2 linked regions of the Zymomonas mobilis subsp. mobilis ATCC 10988 genome follow. The protein of the gene in region 2 interacts with the protein of the main gene of each other region in a pairwise test. Links are inferred from orthologs where the notes say so. Each region holds a gene or a part of one and is shown on either strand. Other genes may lie near its edges.

Region 1 (8,597 bases), 390 kb from region 2 along the record:
CTCGACTCCCGACATCGGTTGAAGAGCGATGGCCAAGCCATTGGATAAGCGGTGAAGCCTAGGACTCAAAGCTGGAATCCGGCATCAATATAAGCCTGAATTGTCTGACGTGACGCAGGCAGTTCAACATAGCGTTCTTCACGGCTGTAAAGATCAGCCAAACGATGCGGCAGAGGAGCGTTTTTACCCGTAATACGGGAAACAGCATCAGGGAATTTTGCCGGATGAGCCGTTGCCAAAGTAACAACCGGAACATCCTTTGGAAGATCTGTTTCACGGGCGGCCGCCAAACCAATAGCCGTATGAGGATCAATAACCTGTCCTGCTTTATCGGAAGCCCAACGCATGGTCGCAGCCATTTCATCGGGATCAATGCGTTTGCTGCTGAATATCGTTGCAGCTTGCTGGCGCATTGCATCAGAAATCTGAATAGCACGACTCTGTTCAAATTGCGCCATTGTTGCCGCCAAAGAAGCCGCATCCCGACCATGAAGGTCAAAAAGCAAGCGTTCAAAATTGGAACTGATTTGGATATCCATCGACGGCGCATCGGTCGGGGTTACATTACCGACAGAATAATCACCGGCTGACAATGCCCGATAAAGGATATCATTGATGTTAGTCGCAACGATCAATTTTTCGACAGGAAGCCCCATTTTTTTGGCAGCGTAACCCGCAAAAACATCACCAAAGTTACCAGTAGGAACAGAAAAAGCGACTTTCCGATCAGGTGCACCAAGACGAACAGCCGCATAGAAATAATAAACGATCTGAGCCATCAAGCGAGCCCAGTTAATCGAATTAACAGCGCCCAGACGATGACGTTTTCTAAAGTCGCTATCGTTGAACATGGCTTTGACAATAGCCTGTGCATCATCAAAGCTACCGTCAATCGCGACATTATGGACATTTTTGTCGAGAACCGTCGTCATTTGGCGACGTTGAACTTCGGAAACCCGACCGTTGGGATGCAACATCACAATTTGCACGCCAGCTCGTCCAGCAACAGCAGATATAGCCGCCGATCCAGTATCACCGGAGGTTGCTCCGACGATTGTCAGATCCTGTCCTTTTTCTTCGGAAAGGAATTTTTCAAATAAATGACCTAGAAGTTGTAAAGCAACATCCTTGAAAGCCAAGGTCGGGCCATGAAATAATTCCAGCAAGAAATGCCGTTCATCTAACTGAACCAACGGCGTAACAGCTGCATGGTTGAACTGACCATAAGCGGCTCCGCACAGATTTTTTAATGCCTGATCGTCGAGCACACCGCTGACAAATGGCCGCATAACCGCAACAGCCGTATCGACATAGGACAATCCTGCTAATGCAGCGATATCCTCGCGGCTGAAGGCTGGCCAATTTTCTGGCACATAGAGACCACCATCCGAGGCAAGCCCGGTTAAGGTAACGCCCTTAAAATCCTGCGCGGCTGCCGCGCCCCTTGTACTGATATAGCGCATGATGTCCGCTCAATTCTGAAATATAACAACATGACCTTTGCCCCAGGCAAAAGACTTGATGCTTTTCTAACGAGGGGCAAGGCTTTCGGCAATCCGTATGAAAGGAAAATAAGGCGATAAAGGCCAAAAATCGAAGATAGCATAAAGGGCTATGTTCTTTTATTTCTCGAAAGGCTTTTATCCTTTTTAGCGGCTACCCAGACTCGCTATTCAGACAATCACTTATGATGTGGCTTCTGGACAAGCATTCTAAGACAATTTTCCTGATTGAAATCATTGCCTTGTAAATCTCGGACATCAACATGCCGCACCACCATTTCTTCATTCTTGTGTGGCGGATAAAGATAGGCATCCAAAACACAAACCGAACTCTGGAATTGCAGACGCCTTGCCCAAGGCTCATCAATATCCTGATCAGGAGAACCAAAAAGACCAATAAGATTACGGGCTGTCATTCCTTGTAATTTGGGTAAACGATCAGGTGAAGCCACCGGAGCAACCGGACGTTTTACAGGAGGTGGTGTCACCACAGGATGCTTTTCCCCTCCACCGCATCCAGATAGGCACATAAGGATCGGGACAAAACTTCCGAGCAACGTTCTTTTCAGAAAAGATTTGTCTAGCAAAATAGCCGGTGTCCACTGTCTATTGCCAATTTGATCCATAAAAATACGATACTTTCTAAGCCGTAAAGAGATTCGCCTAAAGAGAATAAGGCATATTTATCAAGGCTTCTTATTTTCCAGAAAAGGATATCCTGTCCATCGGCTTTCTTTACCGATAAGCCGATATCTGCCTCCTTTGACCGCAATGACAGAATTTTGTCTCTTGAGAGATATGAATAAAACCCTTTTCTGCTGTTTGCTCGCTTTTCTAACGCCGTTATGGCATCTGAAATTTTAAATTAGGCATATTTATTCAGGAAAGGCCGCTATGCCGCATAACCGCTATGATATTGTTGCTATCGGAAACGCCATTGTCGATGTTTTGGCAGCCACGGACGATCAGTTCTTATCCGAAAAAAATATTACGAAAGGATCGATGCAGCTGATTGATGCCGATTCAGCTGAAACCCTTTATCAGGAAATGAATCCCAGCCATGAAATTAGCGGTGGTTCAGCAGCGAATACCCTTGTTGGTGTAGCTGCCTTGGGTGGACGTTGTGCCTTTATTGGACAAGTCGCCAATGATCCGCTTGGTCAGGTTTTTCAACAAGATATTCGCGCTCAGAATATTCATTTTGATGTCCCCGTTCAGGAAGCAACTATTCCAACAGGGCGATGCCTTATTCTGGTTTCGCCTGATGGCGAACGGAGTATGAATACCTTTTTAGGGGTTGCCCAGACTTTACATCAAACTGCCATCAAGCCAGAAGTGATCGAGAATGCAGAAATTCTGTATCTCGAAGGCTACCTTTGGGATCCTGAAGTACCACGCTCAGCGATGAAAGAAGCGATCCAAATTGCAAGAAAAGCAGGCAAGAAAGTAGCTTTAACGCTTTCCGATACATTCTGCATAGAGCGCCATCGTGAGGACTTCAAAGAGCTGATCAATAACGGTCTGATTGATATACTCTTCGCGAATGAAGGCGAATTAAGATCATTGGTGCAACATGATGATCTAGATCGGGGCATTGAAGAAGTCGCAGCAAAACTGCCTTTGTTGGTGGTTACCAAAGGCCCAGATGGTGCTATTGCTGTCCAAGATATGGAACGGACAGAAGTATCCGCCAAGAAGATCGATCAAGTCGTCGACACGACAGGTGCAGGCGATCTTTTTGCAGCTGGTTTTCTTGCCGGTCAGGCCAGAAATCTTTCTATTGCGGCCAGCCTTGAAATGGGTGCCATTGCAGCAGCAGAAATTATCTCCCATTATGGAGCACGGCCTGAAAATGATATTAAAACAATGATTGAATCTGCATTGAACATTAGTCTGAATTAGGGCAGGGGAAAATTCTCTTTATCTGTTCGATATAAGGATAAAGAGGCAACCTGATCAAAGTAACAAAAAAGGCTCCGAATAGTTTTCGGAGCCTTTTTTTATTGGGATCGAAATCTGTTTTTATTCCGATTTTGCTGTCTTTGGTCGTAAATTTAGGAAAATCAGCAAAGAGGACGAGACATAGATAGAAGAATATGTGCCGACGATAACTCCAAGTAGCATAGCTGCTGTGAAGCTACGAACGGCATCGCCTCCAAAAATAAGTAAAATGCCCAGAACCAAAATCATGGAAAAACTGGTCATAACCGTTCGGGGTAAGGTTTCATTGACAGAAAGATCAATCAATGAACCTAAATCCATCTTGCGGAATTTTCTTAAATTCTCACGAATACGGTCATCAATAACGATTTTATCGTTAATGGAATAACCGGCAATCGTCAAAATAGCTGCTACAATGTTCAGGTCAAATTCCATACGTGTTAAGGCAAAAAAGCCAAGAATGACCAACACATCATGGGCAACCGACACAAAAGTTGAGACGGCAAACTGCCACTCAAAGCGTAACCATGTAAAAATTACGATACCAGCAATAGCGAGTAAAACAGCAATAATCCCACTGCGCATTAACTCACCAGAGACCTTACCGGAAACGGTATCAACACGCTCGAAATGCACATTAGGAAATTGCTGTGATAAAGAAGTCTGAACAATCTTGACCACTTTTTGGGAGGCTGATTCATCGCCGGGCGGCAATGGCAACCGGATCGACACATTGTTATTGGTGCCTATTTGCTGAAGACTGGCCTCACCGATATTCAGACGGTTAATATCCCGCCGCAAAGTATCGAGTTCAACCGGTTTTTCAAAATGGGCTTCAATCATCAAGCCGCCGACGAAATCAACACCAAGATTGAGTCCTTTTACACCCAACAAGGCTACAGAAGCCAAGGTCAGGATGAAGGTAAGCAAAAATGCTATCCCTCGTAAGCGGACAAAACGGATATTCGTGTTATCCGGGACAATACGAAGCAATGCCATAGTGATATGCCCCTTCCTAGATCGTCAGTTTAGCCGGACGACGTCTCAGATAGAGAGCCACCAACATACGGGTAAAGGTAACGGCAGTGAAAACCGAGGTAATAATCCCGATTAACAGAACTACGGCAAAGCCCTTAACAGGCCCCGAACCGAAACAGATCATAATCAACGCCGAAATAGCATGAGTCACATTGGCATCAAAAATCGTCCGGCTCGCTTCTTTATAGCCCATATCAACCGCATGAACGGGGGTGCGCCCACGGCCAATTTCTTCACGGATGCGTTCATTGATAAGCACGTTGGCATCAACCGCTGCACCAATGGTCAACACAAGACCAGCAATACCAGGCAGTGTCAGAGTAGCACCAAGAACAGCCATAACCGCCAATATTAAGAACAGGTTAAGGATAACCGCACTGGAAGCATAGATACCAAAACGGCCATAAACACTGATCATAAAAATGACGATCGCTACAATAGCGATACTGCACGCCAAAGTTCCGGCACGAATAGAATCCGCCCCCAAACCAGGACCTACTGTTCTTTCTTCAACTACCTTCAAAGCAACCGGCAAGCTACCGGAGCGAAGCGCGATAGCCATCTGATTAGCTGAATCAATAGTAAAACTACCAGTGATAATGGCAGAACCACCTAAAATAGGCTCATTAATCGACGGAGCAGAAAGGATGACGTTATCCAAAATAATGGCAAAGCGTTTACCTGGATTTTTCTGGGTCACTTCCGCGAAACGGCGGCCACCGTCAGCATTAAAGCTGATCGATACAGCCGGTAGGCTATTCTGATCCATCGTCTGATCGGCATGAACAAGATCAACACCCGTTACAATAGCGCGACGTTGAACAGCGACAGGCTGGCCAGATTGCGCAATCATCACTTGCGTCCCAATCGGCACTTTTCCTTGAGCCAGATCGGCTGATTTGACGCTGTCATCCACCAATTTGAATTCAAGTTTGGCTGTTTTACCAATCAAGGCCTTTAAGGCTGATGGGTTTTGCAAACCAGGAACCTGAACAACGATACGATCACTTCCTTGGCGGATAATAATGGGTTCTCTTGTTCCCAAGGAATCGATGCGCTTGCGAACGACTTCGGTTGCGCCTTCCATCGCCTGATTGACAAAAGATTGGATACCAGCCTTGGTTGGACGCATCACAATACGATTGCCGTCAACGACCCGAACATCCCAATCACGCTGTCCTGTGGCACCGATACCATTCGTTAAGGTTCTGACCGCTTCAACGGCGCTATCCAACTGGTGGTTATCGCGTACCATAAAGCTAAGCTGATCATTATCGGCAGACATATCGCCAATAGTAATAGCCGGTTGTGCTCGGCTGATCTGGGAACGAACCATTTCTTCCATGGTAACGATACGTTGATGAGCAACATCTGCCGTATCCGCTTCAAGTAGAATATGGCTTCCCCCAGAAAGATCGAGACCGAAATTAATACGGGGCAAAGCCCCTAAGCCGAATTTCTGGTCAAGATTTGAAGGCAATAGGCTGGGGATAGCCAAAAAGACCCCCAGCACCAGCACTAAAATAATCGACCAGATTTTCCAACGCGGGAAGTCAAGCATAACAGATTATTCAACCGTATTGGAATTGGCAGCCGTCAGTGGCTGAACACTTTGTAAGGTCGCTTTAACAACGGATATTTTAATACCCTTTGAAATTTCAATTTCTACTTCGCGATCGCTTACTTTTAAAACTTTACCAATGATACCACCGGCGGTGATAACCGTATCGCCTTTCTGAACAGCATCAATAGCACGCCGCTGATCCTTAAAGCGCTTCTGCTGCGGCCGGATCAACATGAGATAAATGATCAGAAAAACAACGAGGAAAGGCAACATAGAAAGCAACTGACCAGAAAAACCATTCAAGCCAGCAGAATTGCCCGCTGTCTGGGCAAAGGCAGGAGTTGAAAACATCGAAAAACTATATCCTGAAAAGGGAAAGAAAAGCCTTAGTTTATAGCATTAGATAAACCTCAGGCGATTATTTTATAATTATCACGATAAAAGCGATGGCCGCAACCGATCATTCTCTTTTATCCTCGGATATCATCCAGATATGATGGAGTTGTTTTAAGGCAGCGAGAAAAAATTTATAAAAACATGCAATCTTTACTTGCGTCTATCAAATAATTCCCCTAGATTTTGCCACCTCGGTCGGGGCGTAGCGCAGCCTGGTAGCGCATCACACTGGGGGTGTGGGGGTCGCTGGTTCGAATCCAGTCGCCCCGACCAGCTAATCTCAAATATTCTTCTTTTAAAAACAGATATATTAAGCGCAAGCCGTAGATAGCTTTTAGCCAACGCGCTTAAAAGAACAGCCCTGTATATTCAGGCTGTTTATGGCCCAAATTTGGGTTTCTTCTTAGAATTTTAATTATTTCGTGTGATTGCTATTAAACAATAATACAGTAAAATTCAAATTACCTAAAATAAACTAATTTAATAAAAAATAACTAAAACCTAGATTTCTTTATATTTTCATCTCAGAAAACAGCTAATTTCTTCAGCTAGGCTATACCAGCAATATCAAGACATATTTAGCACAAGCTTTTTAATAAGATAATTAACAAAAATCTTTACAGAAAGCGAGCTACAGGGATCAAAGCATCGTAAAAAGGCAGAATATTCATCAAGCCTTCTCCTATTCTTATATCGAAGGATTCTCTTTACCGAAGATTGCTATATCTACTAGATCAACTCTGAAAAAATACTAAGGGCTCACTTTACCCATAAAAAAATAGGCTATCCCTTGTCAGGGTATAGCCACTAAAGAATCCAAAGATAGAACGCGCGCTAAAAACGAATAACAGCGGCGCCCCATGTAAAACCACCGCCCATAGCTTCCAGAACAACAAGATCACCGGACTTTATGCGGCCATCTTGCACAGCAGCATCTAAAGCCAAAGGAACAGAAGCCGCTGCAGTATTAGCATGACGATCGACAGTCATGACCACTTGCTCAGAAGGAACACCTAATTTTTGAGCTGTCGCAGACAGAATTCGAGCATTTGCCTGATGTGGAACAACCCAATCAACTTGAGAAGCTGAGAATCCTGAAACCGTCAAGGCTTCTTCGGTAACAGAAACCAAATTAGTGACAGCATGGCGGAAAACCTCACGCCCTTTCATTAGCAGCTTTCCAACAGTTCCTGTCGTCGAAACACCACCATCACTGCATAGTAAATCTTTGTAGCGTCCATCAGCATGTAATTTGACCGTCTGAATGCCTTTTTCAACATCATCTGTCTGACGTAAGACAACCGCCCCCGCCCCATCGCCAAATAAAACGCAGGTCGTTCGGTCTTCCCAGTTTAATAAACGGGTAAAGGTTTCAGCACCAATAACCAGAGCTACTTTAGCGCTATCAGTCCGAAGCATGCTGTCAGCAACAGACAAAGCATAAAGGAAGCCCGAGCAAACAGCCTGAACATCAAAAGCAATACAATCACCAACACCTAAATCTGCCTGAACACTCATAGCCGTTGCAGGCAAAGTATAATCTGGTGTTGTAGTTGCAACGATGATCAGCCCCACCTCTTCTGGTGCGACATTTGCATTTTTGAGTGCACGACGGGCAGCTTCCGTAGCCAATGTGCCGGTAGTTTCATCTGAATCTGCAATATGGCGGAAACGAATACCAGTTCGCTCAACGATCCAGGCATCCGAAGTATCAATATGATAATTTTGCGCTAACTCGTCATTGGAAAGACGTGTCTTAGGCAAAACCGATCCGGTTCCGATGATTGCTGACCGCCGCATAGTCATGCCTGCAATTCCTTATTGCTCGCCTGAGAAAAAAACATATCCAGATCATCGGCGATGCAATTGACCAGATTAGAACGGACAAGCTTAGCTGTCAGATGAACGGCTTGAGCGATACCAGATACGTTAGCATTCCCATGGCTTTTAACAACGATGCCATTAAGACCAAGAAAAATTGCGCCATTATGATTATTCGGATCAAGATAAACTCTAAATAATCTGAAAGCAGGTTTTGAAAGCAGAAAACCTAATTTGGAACGCAATGAACTTGAAAAAGCACGCCGGAGAAGGTTAGTAATGAAACGTGCCGTGCCTTCGATAGTTTTCAATGCAATATTGCCAGAAAAACCATC
Region 2 (8,800 bases):
TTCAGCATAAAATGTCTAAGGGACACGCATCTTTCCGGTTACTCGCGTGAGGGATCCATGAAGCTGCTTGCCGGTAATTCTAATTTGCCGATTAGTCAGGCTATTGCCGACTATCTTGAAATTGATCTGACCAAAGCGTCCGTGCGTCGCTTTGCAGATGAAGAAATTTTTGTTGAAATCCGCGAAAATGTCCGCGGACAGGATGTCTTTGTTATCCAGTCAACTTGCTGGCCGACAAATGATAACCTGATGGAGCTGTTAATTTGCATTGACGCTCTGAAACGGGCTTCTGCTCGTCGTATTACGGCTGTTATTCCGTATTTCGGCTATGCCAGACAAGACCGTAAACCAGGACCTCGTACGCCGATTTCGGCAAAGCTGGTTGCCAACCTGATAACAGTCGCCGGTGCAAGCCGTGTCCTGTCGGTTGACCTCCATGCAGGTCAGATACAGGGATTTTTTGATATCCCGACTGACAATCTCTATGCTGCTCCCGTGATGTCAGCAGACATCCTTGCGCGCTTCCCCGATAAAAAACTGACGGTTGTTTCACCTGATGTTGGCGGTGTTGTTCGTGCAAGAGCTCTGGCAAAGCGTCTTGATAATGCGCCTTTGGCCATTGTCGATAAACGGCGTGAACGTCCGGGCGAATCAGAAGTGATGAATATTATTGGTGACGTCTCTGGTCGCTTCTGTATTCTGATCGATGATATCGTCGATTCTGCTGGGACCTTGTGCAATGCGGCTGAAGCTCTTTTGAATGCAGGGGCTGAAGGCGTTATTGCTTATGTGACCCACGGTGTTCTTTCGGGTGCCGCTGTTGCCAGAGTTGAAAAATCGTCACTTCAGGAACTGGTTGTAACCGATTCTATCGGAATGCGCCCAGAAGTTGAACAATGCGCCAAAATTCGCCAATTATCCTTAGCGCCTTTATTGGCCGAGGCTATTCGGCGTATCGCTGATGAAACTTCGGTTTCTTCATTGTTTGACTAAAAATAAAGCCTGCGTAAGCAGGCTTTTTCTATTTCGGAGATAATCATGTCCCGAAGCGCTTATGAAGATGATATTCGTCTTGCTCATCGGCTAGCTGATGTTGCTGCGGATATTATCCGGCCTTTCTTTCGTGCACCGTTAACGATTGACCTCAAAGCTGATCATTCACCGGTGACAAAAGCCGATCGTGGTGCCGAACAGGCTATGCGGGCTATTCTTGAAAAAGAACGGCCAGAAGACGGCATTTTTGGCGAAGAAATGGGTGTCTCCCGTCCTGATGCTCGCCGCCTTTGGGTCTTGGATCCAATAGATGGAACACGAGCCTTTATTGGTGGACGGGCTAGCTTCGGAACATTGATTGCTTTGGTTGAAGATGGTCGACCTGTTCTTGGAATTATTAACCAGCCTATCCATCAAGAACGTTGGGTCGGAGTTAAAGATTTACCTACCCGCTTTAATGGGGAAGTTATTCATACGCGGTCTTGTCCAGCCCTTGATCATGCACTGTTAGCGACAACCTCGCCTTGGCTGTTTGAAAAAGAAGGCGAAGTCCATTTTGATAAAATCCGCTTAAAGTGTCGGGATACCTTATTGGGTGGGGACTGTTACAATTATGGTCTTCTTTCTCTTGGTCACTGCGATCTTGTGGTCGAACAAGGACTAAAATTTTACGATTTTGCTGCCCTTGTGCCTATTGTCGAAGGGGCAGGGGGTATCATGCGTGATTGGCAGAACCGTCCACTCAATAAAAACAGCGTTGGCGAAGTCATTGCCGCAGGCGATCATCACTTGATCGAACCAGCATTGTCTGCCATGGAATTATAAGCCTTTGTAAGTTTAAGAAAGAGCGGCTTGTCAAATAGGGATACCCTCTTTATAAACCGCCTTTCTTCCACGATCTGCTCTACACTGCCCGGCTTTTTATGGGCTGCCGTGGCGGTGGTCGATCGTCAAAATCAAGGAGACGAAAATGCCCAAGTTAAAGACCAAAAGTGGGGTCAAAAAGCGGTTTAAATTCACCGCCAATGGCAAAGTAAAACATGGTGTCGCCGGTAAGCGCCATCGCCTTATCAGCCATAACGCCAAATACATCCGTCAGCACCGCCGTACCGATGTAGTTTCATCAACTGAAAACCGCACCATCAAGGCGTGGGCACCATACGGTTTAAACTAAGGGAGGCTGATAGATGGCACGTGTAAAACGCGGTACCACCACGCGGGCAAAACATAATCGGATTCTGGATCAGGCCAAAGGTTACTACGGTCGCCGGAAAAACACCATTCGTATTGCCCGTCAGGCAGTCGAAAAAGCCGGTCAGTATGCTTATCGCGACCGTAAGGTTAAAAAGCGTTCTTTCCGCGCACTTTGGATTCAGCGTATCAACGCTGCTGTCCGCGCAGAAGGCTTGACCTATGGTGTTTTCATGTATGGTCTGAAATTAGCCGGTCTTGATCTTGATCGCAAAGTTCTGGCCGATCTGGCTATGAATGAATCGGCTGCTTTCGGCGCTATCATTGCTCAGGTCAAATCAGCTTTACCGGAAGGCGCACGCGTTGCAGCTTGATGATTAAGCTTTTAAATAATCGCTTTCTTTAAGGTGATTGAGAAAGGCATAGGAGCACTCTTCAGGGCGTTTCTATGCCTTCTTTTGTTATACAGTCCAGTGCGCATCTTCATTCGGCTAAACCGTATGAAGATGCGTTCTGGAAAAATTTAATGATTTACTGTCTGATATCGGCTGAATATGGCAAAAATCTTTTGGATTTTTTACGCTATAATAGGGTGATATTAAATATCTCCTTCCCATGAACAGCGCGTTAAACAGGCGATGGTCACAAAAATGATGGAAAGCATGACCGATCTAGATAATCTGAAAGCCGATCTGATCGGCCAGATCTCTCAATCAGGGGATTTGGCCGGCTTGGAATCTGTGCGCGTCCATGCCCTCGGTAAGCAAGGGGTTGTTACGGCGCTTTTAAAATCGCTCGGAAAGATGACTCCGGAAGAGCGGCAAGAAAAAGGGCCTGTCATCCACAGCCTACGACAAGCAGTGGCGCAAGGGATTGCCGATCGTAAACAGGCTTTGGAAACAGCTTTACTGAATGAAAAGCTCGCAAGCGAAACCATAGATCTTTCCTTGCCTTCTCCCAAAATGCCGAAGGGATCACTGCATCCGGTTAGTCAGGTTATGGATGAGCTGGCTGAAATTTTTGCTGACCTTGGTTTTGCGGTGGCAAGCGGGCCCGAAATCGAAGATGAGTGGCATAATTTTAGCGCTTTGAATATCCCTGAAAGTCATCCGGCTCGTGCTATGCACGACACCTTCTATTTCGAACCTCAGGAAGGGGCTTCGGATAAAGGCGATAAAGGCCGGATGTTGCTTCGGACGCATACCTCTCCGGTTCAGATCCGAACGATGCAGGGACAGGAACCCCCTATACGCATCATTGCACCGGGACGCACCTATCGTTCGGATTCAGATGCAACTCATACGCCGATGTTTCATCAAGTCGAAGGGCTAGTCATCGATAAGGGAGTGCATCTTGGACATTTGAAATGGACGCTTGAAACTTTTGTTCGCGCCTATTTTGAACGTGATGATATCGTTCTCCGTTTACGTCCCAGTTATTTCCCCTTCACTGAACCTTCTATGGAAGTTGATGTTGGTTATACCCTTGAAAAAGGGCGTCGTATTATCGGCGGAAAACAACCGGATGGCTGGATGGAAATTTTAGGATCCGGTATGGTTCATCCCAATGTGATTACCGCTTGCGGCCTTGATCCCAATGTCTGGCAAGGTTTTGCTTTTGGTTGCGGTATCGACCGTTTGGCTATGCTGAAATATGGCATGGATGATTTACGGGCTTTCTTTGACGGCGATTTGCGCTGGTTGCGTCACTTTGGCTTTGCCGCGCTTGACGTGCCCACACTTTCAGGAGGAGTCGGCGCATGAAGTTCACGCTTTCATGGTTAAAAGAGCATCTGGAAACAGAAGCCTCTGTTCAGGAAATTGCTGATACGCTGACTCGTATCGGTCACGAAGTAGAATCGGTTCATAATCCGGCTGACGGTTTGGAAGCATTTCGGATTGCACGCATCCTCACTGCTGAACGCCATCCACAGGCAGATCGCCTTCAGATTTTGGCGGTCGATGTCGGTGAATCCGAACCACTACAGGTTGTTTGCGGCGCAGCTAACGCGCGCGCTGGTCTGGTTGGCGTTTTTGCTGCCCCTGGTGTCTATGTCCCGGGTATTGATGTTACCCTGAAGATTGCTTCTATCCGTGGCGTTGAAAGCCGCGGGATGATGTGTTCCATCCGCGAACTCGGCCTTGGCGATGAACATGAGGGTATTCTTGATTTGCCGCATGAGGCTCCCGTCGGCCAATCTTATGTCGAATGGGCAGGATTAGATGATCCCGTTTTCGATGTTGCTATCACCCCCGATCGTCAAGATTGTATGGGTGTTCGTGGCTTAGCACGTGATTTGGCAACAGCGGGTATCGGTCGATTAAAGCCTTTGGCTATTCCAAGGGTTCCTGTCACGGATGCAGCTCCCGCTGAAATCACTATCGAAGATAAAGAGGGTTGTCCTGCCTTTTTTGGTCAGCTTATTCACGGGATCCAAAACGGCCCTTCGCCGGAATGGATGGCAAGAAGATTACGGGCTATCGGTTTCAGACCGACTTCGGCTTTGGTCGATATCACCAATTATATCATGTTTGATTTGGGGCGTCCGCTTCATGTCTATGATGCAGGAGCTATCAAAGGTAAATTGACAGCTCGGAAAGCCCAGAATAACGAAAAAATAGAAGCTCTGAATGGCAAAAGCTATGATCTTGATCCTTCGATCACGGTGATCGCTGACGATCAGGGTGTCAAAAACATCGCTGGTATCATGGGCGCTGAAAAAGCTAGCGTTTCTGGCTCAACCACAGATGTCATTATTGAATGTGCCTATTTTGATCCGGCAGCTGTCTCACAGGCTGGTCAAAAATTAGGACTGGCTTCAGATGCTCGGATTCGTTTTGAACGAGGCGTTGATCCAGCCTTTTTGAATGAAGGCTTACAGATCTCTGCCCGCATGGTCCTCGATTTTTGCGGTGGTAAAGCCACACAGGCGGTCACGTTAGGCGAAGCGCCTTCTGCTGTTCCGGTCATTTCTTATGATCCTTCTTATGTGACGTCGCTTGCCGCAATGGATGTTGCACCAGCTCGCCAACGGGAAATCCTTGAACAATTGGGTTTTGCGATTGATGCAGGCTGGCGTGTTCGTGTGCCGAGCTTCCGTCGCGATGTCAGCGTTGTTGCCGATATCGTCGCTGATATTGTGAGAATTGAAGGGCTCGATAATGTGCCTTCAACTGCTCTTGATCGTGGTGATGGTGTGGCTCGCCCGATTGCAACCCATGGTCAGTTGACAGAACGGCGGGTGCGTCGCGCAGCGGCTGCTTTTGGTATGAATGAAGCCGTTACATGGAGCTTCATCTCCGAAAAAGATGCCAATATTTTTGGTGGTGCTTTCTGGAAACTTGCTAACCCGATTAGTGAAGATATGAAGGTGATGCGACCTTCCTTATTGCCGGGGTTGCTTACCGCTGCCAAACGTAATCGGGATCGGGGACAGTCTACTATTCGCTTATTCGAAGTTGGACGTCGTTATTTGCAAGAAGCTGAACGTCCAACTTTGGGGCTGATTTTTGCTGGTGAGCGGATGAGCCGCGATTGGCAATACGGAAAAAGCCAGAATTTCGACGCTTATGATGCCAAAACCGCTGTTTCTGCTATGCTGGATTCAGTCGGCATGCCCGTTGAAAAATTGCAGTTGCTGGGTGATGCCGGTGATGTTTATCATCCGGGGCGTTCAGGCCGATTGTGTCTTGGACCCAAAAACACTTTAGCTGTTTTTGGTGAAATTCATCCAGCTATTCTGGCTGAATTCAATATGGAAGGGCCTGTCATCGGGGCAGAAATATTCTTGGATGCCTTGCCGCTTCGCAAAAATTCGGGGCAGCTGCGGCAGCCTTACGCACCCAGTATGCTACAGCCTGTTTTCCGTGATTTTGCCTTCTTGCTACCAAAAGACGTTCCTGCAGCTGATTTAGTGCGCAGCATCGCCGGTGCCGACAAAAATGCGATTGTCGAGGCTCGTATTTTTGACGTCTTTACAGGCGAAACGATAGACGAGAATGAAAAGTCATTGGGCATTGAAGTCATGCTGCAACCTGCAGAAAAAAGCTTCACTGATGCTGAATTGCAGGCCATTAGCGATAAAATCGTCGCAGCGGCTGCCAAAAAGGGGGCTCGTTTAAGGGCCTGAAATTAGAAAAATTTGTTTTATTCAAGGCGGATATGGCATCATATCCGCCTCTTTTTTGTCTTTTTGAGGAAAATTGATGGCTGTTAAAGGTAAGGAATACCCTCATGATTCACTAACCAATCTGAGGCGTTTTTTACGTTACCTCTGGCCTAAAAATCGGCGAGATCTCAAAACAAGACTGTTGCTTGCTTTGGTCATGGTTCTCTTTTCAAAGGCTATTATTCTATTGATGCCCTTTGCATATAAAGGGGTCATAGACCACATGACGGCTCCTGAAAAAACGGGGACAGGCATCGCAATGGCCTTGGCAGTAGCTTATGCCGCCAGTCGATTCGGAAGCGTTCTTTTTGATAATTTACGAAACGCTATCTTTGAGGCTGTAGGGCAAAATGCAGCAAAAGAATTATCCGTAGAATTATTCAAACATTTGCATGATTTGCCTCTGTCTTTTCATCTTGAACGACGGACAGGATCTTTGACGCGCATTATTGAGCGCGGCACAAAAAGCATTGATTCAATGCTCTATTATTTGATCTTCAATATAGGTCCTACAATTTTTGAATTGATAGCGACCTGCATTATTTTTGTTCTTTCTGGCTGGGGTTGGGGTATGGTGATGGCTACTTTAGCTATGATCGCTATTTATATTCTCTTTACCCGTATCATAACAGAAAAACGGGTTGCTCTACGTCGGGAATGGGCAGAATATGACCAACAGGCGGGGCAATATGCGCTTGATTCACTGCTTAACTATGAAACTGTTAAGTATTTTAATGCCGAGAGTTTAGAGACTAAACGCTATTCCAAAATAGCTACGCATCTTTCTGATGCTACGGTCAAAGTTGAAAGCTCTCTGGCCTTTCTTAATATTGGCCAATCTCTAATTACCAATATTCTGATGGCAGGAAGTATGATTTTTACTGTCTGGGGATGGAGCCATAATCGTTTTTCGGTTGGGGATGTCGTTCTTATTAATAGCCTTTTGTTGCAACTTTTTCGACCATTAGACTTTTTAGGAACCGTTTACCGTCAGGTCAGACAAGGTTTAACCGATATGGCTGCGGTCTTCCGATTGATAGATACAAAGGCGACATTAGAAGACAAAGCCCATGCTCCAGCCTTACAGATTAAGACAGGCGAGCTACGTTTTGAGCATGTGCAATTCCAATATCATGCAGATCGCTCGATCTTAAAGGATATCGATTTTATCCTCCCCGCTGGTCAAAGCTTGGCTATTGTTGGTTCTTCCGGTGCCGGAAAATCAACTTTAGTACGCCTATTATACCGTTTTTATGATGTAACCGGTGGGCGAATATTGATTGATCATCAAGATATACGAGAGGTTACACAGCATTCTTTACGGCAAATTCTAGGTATGGTGCCACAGGATATAGTCCTCTTTAATGACACTATCGAATATAATATTCGTTATGGCCGTCCCAATGCTTCCTTTGAAGAGATTAGACAGGCAGCACGGGGAGCTGCTATCTCTGATTTTATTAACTCCCTGCCGCAAGGTTATCAAACGACTGTTGGAGAGCGCGGATTGAAACTATCGGGTGGAGAAAAACAACGCATTGCTATCGCTCGGATGCTGCTAAAAAATCCACCTATTTTATTATTCGATGAAGCAACCAGCGCGCTTGATAGTCATAGTGAAGCTGATATTCAGGCTACTCTCAATCAGATAGCTCAAAACAGGACAACGATTATTATTGCCCATCGCTTATCTACGATTGTTCACGCTGATCAGATTATAGTCCTTAATCATGGCAGAATTGCAGAATGTGGCAACCATCAAACCTTATTGGCTCAAAATGGTCTCTATGCCACGATGTGGAAACGACAAAGTCAAAAGGGGTAATGCCAAATGCAAAAAAGGGGGATAAAATCTCCCCCTTTTTTATTTATTCTTAAATGCTCTTAGGCTTCAGCTGCGGCGCTTTCAACTTCTGCTTTCGGGCGCCGTCCACGACGGCGTGGCTTTTCTTCTTCCTGATCAGCATTTTCTACTGGATTGATAGCAGGGGGCAAACGATCTGCTTCTAATCGTGCTTCTGCTTCAATAACAGCTTTTGGTCGCCGGCCACGACGGCGAACAGGAGCTTCTGCTACTGTATCGGAATCGATTGCCGGAATAGCCTCTGCATTGTTTTCTTGCAGGTCGCCTTCAGTATAGCGCTGCGCCTCTGCTGCTTTCCGTGCTTCCGCTTCAACGACAGCTTTCGGTCGCCGGCCACGACGACGAACTGGCGGTGTTACGGCTTCTTCTGATGAAACGTCCATTGGAATAGAGGGTTGAGCTTGAATCGGCATCGCCGTTTCAGTCATCCGGTTATCTTCTCTATCCATAAAATCTGCACGGATATCGGTGCGATCATTATTCTCTACAATTCGTCGCGACCGAACTGGGCTGTTATAGTCATTATTTCCGAAATTGGTGTTATACCCGTTATCAGCGCCATTACGATCATCGCCGGCCAAACG

What was found.
Region 1: the proteins of pheT (region 2) and secD interact in binary tests that used the Escherichia coli proteins (3 or more experiments, as listed by UniProt). The link is inferred for Zymomonas mobilis subsp. mobilis ATCC 10988 from one-to-one orthologs.

What each region holds. Positions count from the first base shown.
Region 1 is NC_017262.1:1,465,556-1,474,152, reverse strand. The notes cover bases 3,751-6,632. They hold secD (protein translocase subunit SecD), read right to left. Parts: upstream 6,043-6,632; coding sequence 4,459-6,042; downstream 3,751-4,458. Other genes in these bases: yajC (preprotein translocase subunit YajC), read right to left, coding at 6,049-6,396; secF (protein translocase subunit SecF), read right to left, coding at 3,751-4,442. In the rest of the region: ZMOB_RS06600 (M16 family metallopeptidase), read right to left, coding at 1-69; thrC (threonine synthase), read right to left, coding at 66-1,463; ZMOB_RS06590 (hypothetical protein), read right to left, coding at 1,682-1,993; ZMOB_RS06585 (adenosine kinase), read left to right, coding at 2,397-3,404; more of secF, read right to left, coding at 3,525-3,750; ZMOB_RS06560 (beta-ketoacyl-ACP synthase III), read right to left, coding at 7,276-8,247; phosphate acyltransferase PlsX, read right to left, coding at 8,244-8,597. UniProt on the Escherichia coli protein: Part of the Sec protein translocase complex. Interacts with the SecYEG preprotein conducting channel. SecDF uses the proton motive force (PMF) to complete protein translocation after the ATP-dependent function of SecA.
Region 2 is NC_017262.1:1,857,848-1,866,647, forward strand. Bases 3,544-6,628 are described here. They hold pheT (phenylalanine--tRNA ligase subunit beta), read left to right. Parts: upstream 3,544-3,943; coding sequence 3,944-6,313; downstream 6,314-6,628. Other genes in these bases: pheS (phenylalanine--tRNA ligase subunit alpha), read left to right, coding at 3,544-3,947; ZMOB_RS08380 (ABCB family ABC transporter ATP-binding protein/permease), read left to right, coding at 6,390-6,628. Outside these bases: ZMOB_RS08355 (ribose-phosphate pyrophosphokinase), read left to right, coding at 58-993; ZMOB_RS08360 (inositol monophosphatase family protein), read left to right, coding at 1,039-1,818; rpmI (50S ribosomal protein L35), read left to right, coding at 1,964-2,167; rplT (50S ribosomal protein L20), read left to right, coding at 2,181-2,558; more of pheS, read left to right, coding at 2,847-3,543; more of ZMOB_RS08380, read left to right, coding at 6,629-8,177; ZMOB_RS08385 (DUF4167 domain-containing protein), read right to left, coding at 8,237-8,800.